DNA from 2 places in the Tepidibacillus sp. HK-1 genome. Region 1 is predicted to be linked to the other one. Evidence: a T-box and tRNA genes for the amino acid it is inferred to sense, from the RefSeq annotation. Region 1 holds a T-box; the other holds one or more tRNA genes.
The links. A T-box is a leader RNA that pairs with one kind of tRNA and senses whether it is charged. The one in region 1 lies ahead of serS (serine--tRNA ligase), so its partner is inferred to be a tRNA-Ser.
Positions count from the first base shown of each region.

Region 2: it has a tRNA-Ser gene. The T-box ahead of serS (serine--tRNA ligase) is inferred to sense a tRNA for this amino acid. The anticodon was not compared.

Region 1 is NZ_BDGM02000011.1:66,103-73,316, forward strand. It holds gene serS (serine--tRNA ligase) at 71-1,348, opposite strand; T-box leader at 1,428-1,651, opposite strand; gene pdxT (pyridoxal 5'-phosphate synthase glutaminase subunit PdxT) at 1,727-2,302, opposite strand; gene pdxS (pyridoxal 5'-phosphate synthase lyase subunit PdxS) at 2,328-3,212, opposite strand; gene BEN26_RS07415 (D-alanyl-D-alanine carboxypeptidase family protein) at 3,307-4,617, opposite strand; gene guaB (IMP dehydrogenase) at 4,731-6,188, opposite strand; gene BEN26_RS07425 (YaaC family protein) at 6,329-7,214, shown strand, end outside.
Region 2 is NZ_BDGM02000013.1:36,887-44,100, reverse strand. It holds gene fliF (flagellar basal-body MS-ring/collar protein FliF) at 1-680, opposite strand, end outside; gene fliE (flagellar hook-basal body complex protein FliE) at 710-1,012, opposite strand; gene flgC (flagellar basal body rod protein FlgC) at 1,029-1,481, opposite strand; gene flgB (flagellar basal body rod protein FlgB) at 1,485-1,904, opposite strand; gene BEN26_RS08175 (D-alanine--D-alanine ligase family protein) at 2,213-3,148, opposite strand; gene BEN26_RS08170 (genetic competence negative regulator) at 3,184-3,774, opposite strand; gene BEN26_RS08165 (hypothetical protein) at 4,088-4,369, opposite strand; tRNA gene BEN26_RS08160 (tRNA-Ser) at 4,542-4,632, opposite strand; tRNA gene BEN26_RS08155 (tRNA-Ser) at 4,651-4,742, opposite strand; tRNA gene BEN26_RS08150 (tRNA-Asn) at 4,783-4,858, opposite strand; gene BEN26_RS08145 (lactate permease LctP family transporter) at 4,963-6,597, opposite strand; gene BEN26_RS08140 (MerR family transcriptional regulator) at 6,837-7,214, opposite strand, start outside.

The DNA of each region.
Region 1 (7,214 bases):
GTATTTTCCCTTTATTTTACAGTGCAAAAAAAGGATAACTACTCAATTAACAGTAGCTATCCTTTTATAATTATTTTGAGATTCGATCTCTACCACCCATGTATGGCCTTAAAATTTCTGGAATGATTACACTTCCATCCTCTTGTTGGTAATTTTCCAAAATAGCGGCCACTGTACGGCCAATCGCTAACCCTGATCCATTTAACGTATGAACAAATTCAGGTTTTGACTTTTTATCGCGACGAAAACGAATATTTGCTCTTCTTGCTTGGAAGTCCTCAAAATTACTTACTGAGGATATTTCTCGATACGTATTAAAACTTGGTAACCAAACCTCAATATCATATTTTTTGGCAGCGGTAAAACCTAAATCTGCCGTACACATGTTTAATACCTGATAAGGTAAGCCCAATAATTGTAATACTTTTTCTGCATTTGCTACTAGTTTTTCTAATTCATCATAGGATTCTTCAGGACGAACAAATTTAACAAGTTCTATTTTGTTAAATTGATGAAGCCGAATTAGTCCTCTTGTGTCCTTTCCTGCAGAACCAGCTTCAGAACGAAAACAAGCACTAAAGGCAGCATAATATTTAGGTAAATCCTCATTATCTAATATTACGTCTCGATGCATATTCGTAACAGGTACCTCAGCAGTAGGAATCAGGAAATAATCTGTATCAGAAAGTTTAAAAGCATCCTCCTCAAATTTAGGAAGTTGACCAGTTCCTGTCATGCTTGTCCGGTTCACAATATATGGAGGTAACACTTCTTCATATCCATGTTTTTCTACATGTAGATCTAACATAAAGTTCATCAAAGCTCTTTCTAATCTTGCCCCTAGTCCTTTATAAAAGACAAATCTGGAACCTGATACTTTTGCAGCTGTTTCAAAATCTAAAATTCCTAATCCTTCGGCTATCTCATAATGTGGCTTAGGTTGAAACTGAAATTGAGGTTTTTCCCCCCAGAAACGAATCGGTATATTGTCCGCTTCTGTTTCTCCGATCGGAACACTTTCATGAGGAATGTTTGGAATCCTAAGAAGAATATCTGTAAGTTGTTGATCAAGTTCCCTAATTTGATCATCTAACACCTTAATTCGATCTCCAACCTCTCTCATTTCAACAATAAGATGTTCAGCGTTTTCTCCATCCTTTTTCTTCTTAGCAACCTCTTGGGATACCGCATTTCGCCTACTTTTTAATTGCTCACTTTCTTGAAGCAATGATCTTCTTCTTTCATCCAACTCTGTAAATGCATCAATTTCGTTAATTTTTTCATTACGATGGGCTAAAGCCTGTTTTACTCTTTCTAAATCATTTCGTAATAATTTAATATCTAACATCTTAAAAACCTCCACTTAAATCAAATTACACTTTTTCCCATAAGAAATCCCAAAAAATAAAAAAACACCAATCCCCAAAAAAAGGGACGGTGCTTATGCTCCGCGTTGCCACCCTAATTGCCTTTCCATATCAAAAAATAATGAAAGGCCTCTTCATACAGTAACGGTGTTTCCGTGTTTTCCTACTTTCGATTTCAGAAAACCACTCAGAGACGGATTCTTTGATAATGTTGACCGGTTTGCACCTACCACCGACTCTCTAAACAACAAAAATCAAATACTAGTTCTCTTCATCGTTTTAATATTACATTTTTGTATTTAATAATTTACTACATTTCAAGCATTTATGCAAGAAAAAGGGAGGAAAATTCCCACCCTTTAATCTTTGTATTCTTTAATCATTTTTATAAAATATTGATGAACTCTTGGGTCAAGGGTTAATTCAGGATGAAAAGCAGTAACTAGAAAATGGTCTTGTCTAGCTGCGACGATTTTCCCTTCAAATGTTGATAAAATCTTAGCATTCTCTTTTACTTCCATAATATAAGGAGCGCGAATAAAAACTGCTTGAAAATCATCAGCAACCCCTTCAATTTGTAAAGCCGTTTCAAAGCTTTCTCGTTGACGGCCAAAAGCATTTCTTTCTACCTTGATATCCATTAAACCAAGATGTATATCTTCTATACCATTAATTTCTTTTGCTAATATAATCAATCCAGCACATGTCCCAAAGATAGGCTTTCCTTTATTAGCAAAATCCTTTAGTGCTACGTCAAAACCATACTTTTTGATTAACTTGCCGATCGTAGTACTTTCTCCACCTGGTATAATCATACCATCCAATTCAGCTAACTGTTCAACTTTTTTTACAGCAACTGCTTCTTCCCCTGACATTTCAATCATTCTCATGTGTTCTGCAATAGCACCTTGTAGTCCTAAAACTCCAATTTTCATTAAAAATTACACCTTCTTCTTCTAATTACCAACCGCGTTCTGCCATACGTTCATTTTGTAGTAATGAAGAAATTTCTATTCCTTTCATTGGATTACCTAATCCTTTTGAAAGTTCAGCCATTAGTTCATAATCGGTATAATGAGTTGTTGCCTCAACAATGGCTTTAGCAAATTTTTCAGGATTATCAGATTTAAAAATTCCGGAACCAACAAAAACTCCATCTGCACCCAATTGCATCATCAATGCTGCATCTGCAGGTGTAGAAATTCCTCCAGCAGCAAAATTAACCACTGGTAATTTGCCATTTTCATGTACATATAACAATAGATCGTATGGTGCACCTAGGTTTTTGGCTTCTGTCATCAATTCGTCTTTAGACATTCCTTGAACCTTGCGAATTTGACTCATCATCGTACGCATATGTCGTACTGCTTCCACAACATTTCCTGTCCCTGGTTCACCTTTTGTTCGAATCATAGATGAACCTTCGCCAATGCGGCGTAAGGCTTCTCCTAAGTCCCTTGCACCATTAACAAAAGGTACTGTAAATTCATTCTTATTGATATGGTAAACCTCGTCCGCTGGAGTTAATACTTCGCTTTCATCAATATAATCAACGCCTAATGCCTCAAGAATACGTGCTTCTACAAAATGTCCAATTCTAGCTTTTGCCATAACTGGAATAGACACTGCTTTCATGACTTCTTCAATAATTTGAGGATCAGCCATACGTGCAACACCACCTGCTGCACGAATATCTGCAGGAACTCTTTCCAATGCCATAACTGCCACTGCACCAGCTGCCTCAGCAATTTTTGCCTGTTCCGCATTCACAACGTCCATAATGACGCCACCTTTTTGCATTTCAGCCATACCACGTTTTACACGTGCTGTTCCTACCTCAACCATTTTCCTTTTCCTCCTAAAAATTCACAATTTATTTATCAATCAATTTTAATTCATCCTACCGAAAATAACAATCATTTTTAAAAAACTTCTACGGTTAAAATAAACCTTTAATTCCATCCACAATTCCACTAAAGATTCCACCGATAAGTTGTATAACCTTTCGAAAAAATAGACGTATTGCTCCAGCTTTTTCTACATCTTCCTCAGCAATTAAATCAACATTTCCTTTTGCTTGTATCGTTTCATTTAAGTAGGTATATTTTTCTTTCCCAGTATATTCAAAAGTAACATAACCCACTCGATCTTGGCTCTTAATTGGGGCTTCTAGCTTTTCATTATAAACGACTACTGGTTTATATAAATCCTTTTCCCCTTTTTTCATAAGAACACTTAAATTCTTTTTAAGGACAACAGGAACCTCAGTTTCTTTTCCTTTTTCAATCTTTGCTGTTTCAAACCCAGGTACCTTTTCTTTTGCTTTGATTAAATCTACTACTTCAAAGTTTGCAAACCCATAGTCTAACAATTTTTTTGTTTGCATAAAGCGCTCTTTTTCAGACGCAGTCCCTTGAACGACACTAATTAGTCTCATTCCATTTTGCATTGCAGTTGCGGTAAAATTGTATCCTGCTTGAGAAGTATGTCCTGTTTTTATACCGTCAACCCCTTGAACTAAGTTGCCATAAACAAGGCCTGGTAGCATAAAGTTGAAGTTTGGCAAAGTCATTTCATTAGGTTCGCCCTCACGAAACTTAATTCTTGGGGTACTGTTAAATTCTATGCTTTCTGGATAATCATTAATTAAGTGCCACCCTAAAATAGCTGCATCTTTGGCAGACATCACTGTTTCTCCTTCAACGGTTGGCGCATATTGTCCTAGCTCATCTTTAGGGTAACCTGTTGATGTAGAGAAATGAGCAGTTGTCATTCCTAACTCTTTGGCCTTTTCATTCATCATCTGAACAAAATTGGTTTCAGAACCAGCTAAATGTTCTGCAAGCGCAACAGTTGCATCATTCGCAGAGTAGACCGTCATCGCATACATCAATTCTTTTACCGTACGTTTTTCCCCTAGAGCAAGGAAAACACGCGAACCGCCACCTACACCAAGCCAATGGGCATAATCACTTGCAGTGACAACATCATCCCATTTTAATTTACCAGTTGCTATCTCTTCTAAAACCAAATATTCTGTCATCATTTTTGTCATACTAGCAGGTGGTAAGGGTTCATCGGCGTTTTGCTCATATAATATTTTCCCTGAGATTGCATCGATTAAAATCGCCGATTTAGCTTGAATATCAAGATTTGCTTGAGCAAAAGCCTTTTGTTGTAAAGATCCAAAAAACGGAAAAATAAGTGCGACAATGATCAATAGTGATAGTACTTTCCTATGCTGTTTCAAAATGACACCTCCGTTTAAATTTCACAATCATTATTTTATCACAGGGCTTTAAACGAAAAAAGATAGAGAAATGTTTCCCTATCCCCATTCATAACATTTTCCAATAAATTTATTTAAAGAGTTGAATAGTTTGGCGATTCCTTCGTAATTTGCACATCATGAGGATGGCTTTCTTTTAGTCCTGCCCCAGTAATACGAATAAATTGACCATTTTCTTTGAGTTCTTGAATGTTTTTTGTTCCACAATAACCCATACCTGCACGTAACCCACCAACTAATTGATAGATTGTATCTGCCAAAGGTCCTTTATAAGCCACTCTTCCTTCAATTCCCTCTGGAACAAGTTTAAGAATATTTTCCTGAAAATAACGATCTTTACTTCCTGCATTCATGGCCCCTATTGAACCCATTCCACGATAAACCTTGTATCTCCTTCCTTGATAGGTTTCAAAGTCGCCAGGACTTTCATCTGTTCCTGCAAGGAGACTACCTAACATCACTGCATCCGCTCCAGCAGCGATAGCCTTTGTAATATCACCAGAATATTTAATTCCACCATCTGCGATAATGGCAACTCCATATTCCCTTGCAACTGTGGCGCATTCATAAACTGCAGTAATCTGAGGTACACCAATACCTGCAACGACTCTTGTCGTACAAATTGATCCTGGTCCAATACCTACCTTTACCACAGATGCACCAGCTTCAATTAAATCCTTTGTTGCTTCTCCAGTTGCTACATTTCCAGCAATAATCACTAACTCTGGATAAAGTTTCCTCAATGTCCGCACAGTATCCAAGACTCCTTTTGAATGACCGTGGGCGGTATCAACCACTAAAACATCTACTCCTGCCTCAACTAATGCTTTGGCCCGATCCAAGGTATCCCGACTAACCCCTACTGCTGCTCCTACAATCAATCTCCCTAATTCATCTTTAGCTGCATTAGGGAATTGGATTGCTTTTTCAATATCTTTAATTGTGATGAGGCCTTTTAACTTGTTATTTTCATCAACCAATGGTAATTTTTCAATACGATATTTTTGCAAAATTTGCTTTGCTTCATCCAAACTTGTCCCGACTGGTGCTGTAATTAGATTTTCTTTGGTCATTACTTCATTGATGTCTAACGAGTAATTTGTGATAAAACGCAAATCCCGGTTCGTTAAAATCCCAACAAGCTCTCCTCGCTCATTCACAATAGGTACACCAGAAACCCGGTATTTTGACATCAATTCTTCTGCATCTGCTACTTTATGAGCAGGAGTTAAGAAAAAAGGATTTGTAATTACCCCACTTTCAGACCGCTTGACTCGATCCACTTCTTCTGCTTGCTGTTTGATGGACATATTTTTATGAATAATCCCCAAACCACCTTGTCTAGCCATTGCAATGGCCATATTGGCTTCTGTTACTGTATCCATCCCCGCACTAATAATAGGAATATTTAATTTAACTTTACCTAAATTCGTTGAGACTGTAACGTCTCTAGGTAGGATTTCTGATTTAGCAGGGATCAAAAGAACATCATCAAATGTTAATCCTTCCCGCGTAAACTTCGTTTCCCACACACTCGTCAACCTTCCTTCTAGTCATTTTCCATGAAAAATATATTATTGCAAGTTTAACAAAGGTGATTTGAGGTGTCAATAATGATAAATTATTACGCTTTGTGGCAAAATATTGTAAAACAGGAATGATAGAGGTTATGATGAAAAATAAAAGACATATTTATAGCGAAAATCCATCCCAAAAAATGTGGGATACCTTTGTATTTTTTGAAAACGAACCGACTGTAAAACAATTTCTGCAAGATACCTATGAGCAAAATCAAATCAAGGATACATACAAATTTGCTTTTCAAAATACCTCAAAATTTATTTATTTTATCAAACAAGCAAAAGAATATTTTTATTCTGCAGATAAGAGCAATATCTTGGTAAAGCCCCTACTTATCTATTATGGCATGATGAATTTAATGAAAGCATTTATTTTAACAAAAGACCCTAGTTATCCAAGTCATACAGGTGTTTTAAGACATGGAATTACCACTAGAAAACTTAAAAAAAATCAATATCAATTCCATGACGATGAAATTAAGGTACAGAAAGAAGGGTTGCTTCCTCTTTTTTACACTCTTCTTACTAACCATCCAGTTGAAAAAATCGAAGGGAATAAATACAAAATTAAAGAACTTCTTTCTTTATTGCCTGAATTACGTCATAGTTATCAAAGGATCTTTAAAGAGCAATTATTGTTTCCTATCAAATTAAATCAAAAAGATCACGAAATTTACCTTTCTGTTTCAAAAAACTTTTTAGACTTTTACCAGCATGATCTAGCAAGGTTGACTTCTGAACTAAATCAATATAAACCTCATAAGGATTATCAATTCTATACAAGCAAATCTGAGCAAATGAATCAGATTCAAATTGGAGTAAATCTTGATAAGGATATATTCAAATCAAAAGATCCTTTTCAGGGACATCCTATGTTTACGATTGATTATAAAGGATACTACTATTTACGACCCTTTCAAGAAAGTCGTTTTTTGCTTCCGGAAACAATCATCGACTATATGATAATGTACAATTTAG
Region 2 (7,214 bases), on a different contig from region 1:
TCATTTGTTATGTATTCCAATGTTTCCCCATACTGGTCTACTACAGTAATATTTTCCACAGGAAGATTAGGAACGCTTAAAGATATTAATTTATACATGCTTTTAATCTGATTTGGACTTAATTGCTCACTTGGATCAACGTCTACTACGACAGAGGCAGTTGACTTATCCTGATCCTCACTGTAGAAAACTTTTTCCTCTGGTACTGTAATCATCACTTGTGCATCTTTTATACCTTTTATTCCGTTAACGATTAGATCACGCAATTCCTGTTCTATTGCTCCTCGTTCCAGAACTTTAAATTGAGAATCAGTCATTCCAAAAGAAGAATTATCCCAAAATTTAGAATAAATATTTCCACTTCCCAAAACATCCTCCTGTGCCAAGGTGACCTTCACTTTTGACACTTGGGCTTCAGGTACAAGAATGCTTGTCCCACCAGCACTTAATTGGTAAGGAACTCCCATCTCATCTAATTTTTTGACAATTGTCCCTGCTTGTTTTTCATTCAAATCTCTAAATGCTAATTCATATTGTGTTCTAGTAGCTAAAATCGTATAAATAGTTAAAGAACTCAGTAATAGAATCGCTGTAGAAATGAGCATGATTTTTCTTTTTTTCTCTAATGGTTGCCAGAAATTTAGAAATCTAGTTTTATATTTCATCAAAAAATCATTCACAATGTGATCTCTCCTCACCTACCAAGGAATTATACTTGAATTCTCATGATTTCCTGGTAAGCTTCAACTGCTTTATTTCTAACCTGAACAGTTAGTTGTAAACCCAGGTTTGCCTTTTCGAGCCCAATCATCACTTGATGAAGGTCTGTCACGTTTCCAGTTGCAACTTTATTACTTAATACCGAAGCTGTTTTAAGATCTTCATCTACTTGTTTTAAAGCATTATTTAAAACATCAGAAAAAGGAGTTGAAGCATTTGGGACAGATTGTATAGATTTTTGATTTGTTATATTATTCGACAAGCCCGTAAGTAGACTAATATTTTCTACCATTTAAAAAACTTCCTTTCTATTTTCCAATTTCTAAAGCTTTCATCAACATCGATTTAGTAGAGTTTAATGCTGTGACATTCGCTTCATAAGCTCGTGTTGCCGATATCATATCTACCATTTCTTTCAATATATCTACATTTGGCAAGGAAATAAAACCATTCTCATCTGCATCGGGATGGTTAGGTTGATATACTTGTTTAAAAGGTGTTTTGTCCTCAACAATTTTAGATACTCTCACTCCTGCTACATAGGATGTATCAGCAGTATACTGATTTAAAACCGTGTCAAAACTTAGGCTAGTATTTGGTTGTAAAGCAACCATTTTCCGAGTATAAGGCTGCCATTTTCCATCAACATACTTATCCCTAGTTGTTTCTGCATTTGCAATGTTAGAAGAAATAACGTCCATTCTTAGTCTTTGGGCAGTTAAAGCAGAGGCACTAATATCCATAGTCGAAAATAATTTCATTGATTATCTTCTCCCCTCTGTAATTACATAACGTAACATACCAAATTCTTTATTCGTGACTTGGGTTAAGGTATTATACCACAGGTTATTCTCTGCTAACTTGGTCATTTCTGATTCAATATCAACATTATTTTCATGATTAAAAATAGAAGTCTGGTTTTGAACTACTATTTTCGGTTGAAACAAATCGTTCATTTGTGAACCGATAGCTATATGTCTAGGATCAGTTCGATAGCCTTTAAACCTGGGTATTTTTATACTTTTCTCCTGTTCATTTTTTAAGATATCTTCAAAAGAGACGTCCAATGTTTTATATCCTGGTGTATCAACATTAGAAATGTTATTACTTAACACTTTTTGTCGTAAAGATGATACATCTAACGCCCGTTGTAATAAATTGATATTGTTTGAAAATATATTCATATCTAATCCTCCTTAAGAGGTTTTTCCTAAGATAACATCATTCCATATTGTAGCACTAAATTCCTTCACGTTTCGACAATTTCTTTATAAAATCTCTGTAAATTTGACTAAAAGTGTAACATTGTTAACATAATCAAGCGTTAATGCCTATATTGAAAATGTTAACAAATTCCAAACAAATCAAAAAGACCTATTTTGTATCTAGGTCTAAAGCAACAAATAGAGTGTTGGCATTATAAAAAAATAATATGAACTAAGAAAAAAAGACCTGTTTTTATAAAAAATAGGTCTTTTATAGGTCAATTTTATTATTTTTGTTTATTCAATGTAATTTCAACCAATTTGTATACAATATCCTCATAACTTAACCCAATTGCTTTGGCTGCATCGGGATAAAGGCTAGTTTCTGTCATTCCAGGTAAAGTATTTACTTCTAAAATAACTGGTAAACTTCCATCGCTAGGAATAATAAAGTCAACTCGAGACAAAGTTTCACATCCTAATTGGCGATGTGCTTCTATTGCCCATTTTTTCAATAAACCTTCAGTTTCTTTATTAATTCTTGCAGGAATAATGTGATCACTACCACCAGGGGCATATTTTGATTCATAGTCATAATACTGATTCTTATTTGGTATAATTTCAATGATTGGTAAAGCTTGAATCTCTGATGCTGTTTCTAACACCGCCACTGTCACTTCAGTACCAGAAATAAATTCTTCAATAAGAATTTGTTTATCGAAGGTAAATGCATGATTTATGGCTTCTTTTAACTCACTTTTATTCTTAACAATGGAGAGACCAATCGTGGAGCCTTCTTGATTAGGTTTAACAACAAGAGGAAATCCAAAATCTTCTTCAATCGCATCAAAATTCAATCTTTCTTTATCTTCTATTTGAACGAATAAATCTTTTGCTACACGGATTCCAACATAGTCAAAAATTCTTTTAGCTTTCGCTTTATCCATAGCTAGAGCGCTTGCAAGGACTCCAGACCCAACATAAGGAATCTCCAATATATCTAATAAGCCCTGAATCCGACCATCTTCTCCAAATCGGCCATGTAATGCTAAATAAACGAGATCGACTCCTTGAAGACTAGATATAAAATCCATAGACGTAAAATCTATCTCTTTTACATTACACCCTTTTGCTTTTAACGCATTAGCTACACCTTTACCACTTCTTAGCGAAACTTCTCTTTCTTTTGATTTTCCTCCATAAATCACAGCAACATTTAACAAACCATTCAACTCCTCATGACTGTCTGTATGTTTATTTATGAAAAGTGGTTAATTAAAATTTTAACTGCATCCTCTTTCACAACTACTTTCCCATATTCTTCAAGAACGGCTTTTGATATTGGAGACACTTCTCCATACTCTGAAAGCAATGCAATGAAATCATCTACATTTTTGTCTAGAACGTCCATTTGATCAAAAACTAAAATATAATGTCCTTTATAGAAGTATAATTCTCCACCATACATTAAATATGAATTTACTCGCTTGGCTGCTTCGATTAGATCTTCAAAATCCTTAAAAGCAAAGATGATAGAATCTGATTCCTCTAAAGTAACTTCCAAAGCAAATAGATCTTCATCAGTCTCTTCATCTGCCCAAATCTGTTCTTTTCCTTTCGATACAATTACAACCATCCCTTGTGCAGGAAGAGCAAATATTTCTACAGCGACGGGTCCTGATAATTCAAATCCTAATTCCTCATAAGCTTCTTCCATAATCTCATTAAATAGATCATGCACTTTAGGTACGTCTGTCCAAAGATCTTCTTTTTTAATGCCACGATCACTCAAATCATCTAAGGTTAAAAAGATTTTGATTTTGTCTTTACCTAATCGTTCTACGCGCATGATAGGGACCCCCCTTTCAAATTACAAAACCTGTAATACAGAATATGATGAATAGCCTACTTTAGTTCGAAAATGTAATAAATAAAAGTATAAATTATATTATAACAATAAATGATATGTTTGAAAACTAAGTCTTATTATTTAACGCTTATACATCATTTTACGTTTCAAATTGAAAAGAGTTGCATAAGAAAATCCTCAAAAGCGACCAATTTCTTCGAATCGTTTTCAGACTACTTTTCTGGAGAGCTCAATAAAAAGCATCCAAATGTTTGGATGCTTTTACAAATTAGTGCTTTTTTAAATCCTTTAGTTAATTCAGTTCATTTGCTTTCGCTCGTAACTCTTCTTCAGTACCATTTAAAAATGTATCAAAGAGTTGCTTCATGTCTTTTTGCTCCACTTCCATTCCTTTCTGATTGTTTGTATGCGTGGATTGATCTACTGAAGGTTTACTTTCAACTTTTTTCTGGGATGTTTCTGTCTTCATCGGTTGGTTCATCATTCTATAGGCAACAAATCCACCGGTAATTACTCCAAATAACATACCCCATAAGAAATAATTATTTTTTCGTCTTTGATTATTCCAGAACATCAATGATTCACCCCTATATGAAAATCTTTCATTTATAGAATTAACATATAGGAATTTCTATATACAACCCAAAATTTACATAAAAAAAGTACCTATTAGGTACATTCCTGCGATTCATCACCCTTGCTGAGGGAGAACCCCTCGCGGTGAGAATCCCTTACTTCATTAGTAATGGCGGAGAGAGAGGGATTCGAACCCTCGCACCGGTAACCCGGTCTAACGGTTTAGCAAACCGTCCTCTTCGGCCTCTTGAGTATCTCTCCAAATCTTTACCAATTTGATGGCGGAGAAGGTGGGATTCGAACCCACGAGACGCTTTTAACGCCTACACGATTTCCAATCGTGCTCCTTCGGCCAACTCGGACACCTCTCCAAAAAATGATGATAAAAATTTCCATAAATTGAGATAAAAATGGCTCCTCGTGCAGGACTCGAACCTGCGACAACTCGGTTAACAGCCGAGTGCTCTACCGACTGAGCTAACGAGGAACAATTACAATACATATATTAGACGAAATAAGATAAAAAATCAACATTTTTTATGAGGTAAAAATGTATCCTCAATAAACAAGGATACATTTTTTGAAAACATTCTATGGAATCATCCAAGTCAAGAAATATGCTTGAATATAAGTCATAATTCCAACGATGATCACAAACATAACACTATGTTTTAATGTGAACCTAAATAAGTCTCCTTCTTTACCCACTAATCCAGTTGCAGCAGTTGCAATTGCAATAGATTGTGGTGAGATCATCTTCCCAGTCCCACCACCACTTGTATTTGCTGCCACCGTAAGAATGGGATCAACACCTATTTGATTGGCTGTAATCTTTTGTAAGTTGCCAAATAAAGCATTGGCAGAAGTATCACTACCAGTTAAGAATACTCCCAGCCACCCTAAAATCGGGGCAAAGAACGGGAAAAGATGTCCTGTTCTTGATAGAGCTAATCCTAAAGTAGCACTCATTCCAGAATAGTTATAAATATAGGCTAACCCTAACACAGAAACGATTGTAATTAGTGGAAAGATTAATTCTTTTACTGTTTCATTTAACGTCTTTAACCACTCACTCATTTTCATTCCAGCTATAAACTTGCTAATGAATGCTGCTAAAAAGATTGCAGTACCAGCAGTCGCAAGCCAGTCAAATTTAAAAGTTGCTTCATAGGCGTATTCCTTAGGAACAATTGGTGTAGTTTTGATCACGGCCTCATGAAGCCCAGGAATATTAAACAAAATATTTGTCTTTGTTAAAATAGACTGAACTACTGGAATACCCCATAAGATTACAAAAACAGTAAGTAAAATAAATGGTGACCATGCTTTTATGACTTGTAAAGAGGTATATGTTTCTCTACTTGAAACCACTTTATTTAATAAATCATTTTTCTCATCTTCAAATCTGAAAGTTTGTTTTGGTTTCCATACTTTAAGAAATAATGCTGTTGTTAAAAGGCTTAATAAAGCAGCCGTTATATCAGGTAATTCTGGTCCAATAAAGTTTGAAGTTAGATATTGTGCTATAGCAAAAGATCCTCCAGAAACAAGAATCGCAGGTAATACCTCTTTCATACCTTTCCAACCAGAAATAATAAAAACTAACCAAAAAGGTGTTAATAAGGATAAGAAGGGCATTTGTCGACCGATCATTTGACTAATTGCCATCGCATCAATTCCTGTGGTTTTTGCTGCCACAGTAATAGGTATTCCAATTGCTCCATATGCAACAGGCGCAACATTGGCAATCAAACTTAATCCAGCTGCATATAAAGGATTAAACCCTAACCCAGTAAGTAGTGCAGCAGAAATGGCTACTGGTGTACCAAAACCAGCGGCTCCTTCCAAAAATGCACCAAATGAAAAAGCAATTAGCAGAGTTTGTAACCTTCGATCTTCTGTGATTGTAACAATTGAATTACGTATAATATCAAACTGCCCAGTCTTTACTGTAATTTTATACAAAAATACTGCAGATACAATGATCCAACTAATAGGGAATAATCCCATGAGAGCACCATAACTGGTCGAAATCATTGCAAGTTTAACAGGCATTTTGAAAGCAATGATGGAAATTAAAATAGCTAAACCAACTGTTGTTAATCCAGCAATATGTCCCTTAATTTTTTTAATTGCTAGTGCCCAAAGAAAATAAAAAATTGGAATCGTAGTTATAAGAGCTGATAAAAAAATTGAATTCATTGGATCATACATTTGTTTCCACATATCTTACTCTCCCCTATATTTATTATCTATTATAGCTAGAATTAGTGAAAGCGTTATCCTTTTAAGGTATACAATCCCTTCCATTAGTTATGATAGTTAGGTCATCAGGTCACCTGTTCTAGCTACTATACTAATTAAATAATAAAACCGTTATCTTCGCAATAGTAAAATTTCTTTTTTACAAAACTTTTTAGATAGTAAATAAAATTGAAAAAAGAAAAAGCTTCATCTAAGAAGCTTTACGAATTCATCAACATATCATTTGTATTTAAGTTAGCATTCAACCAGTTTTCCCATTCTTTCATACTTTCTCCCAAATGATGTTTTTGGCTCTCTTCTGATTTAGCACCTAAAATTCCTAATTTCACATGTGAAAAGTTTTCATATAACCAAGGCAAAAGATGATTTATCACTGTAAGCTCTTCTGTTTCGATAGTGAAAAGGAAAACCGGGTCTAGTTTATGTAACAAGGTCATTATAATTTTCTTATCTAAAGATTGTCCTAAGTAATACACTTCGAAGCCTCTAAGTCTTAAAAAAATAGATAATATGATAATCACTAGTTCATCTAGTTCATCAGATGCCGATATTGTAAGTACTTTTGGTAATATAGGCCG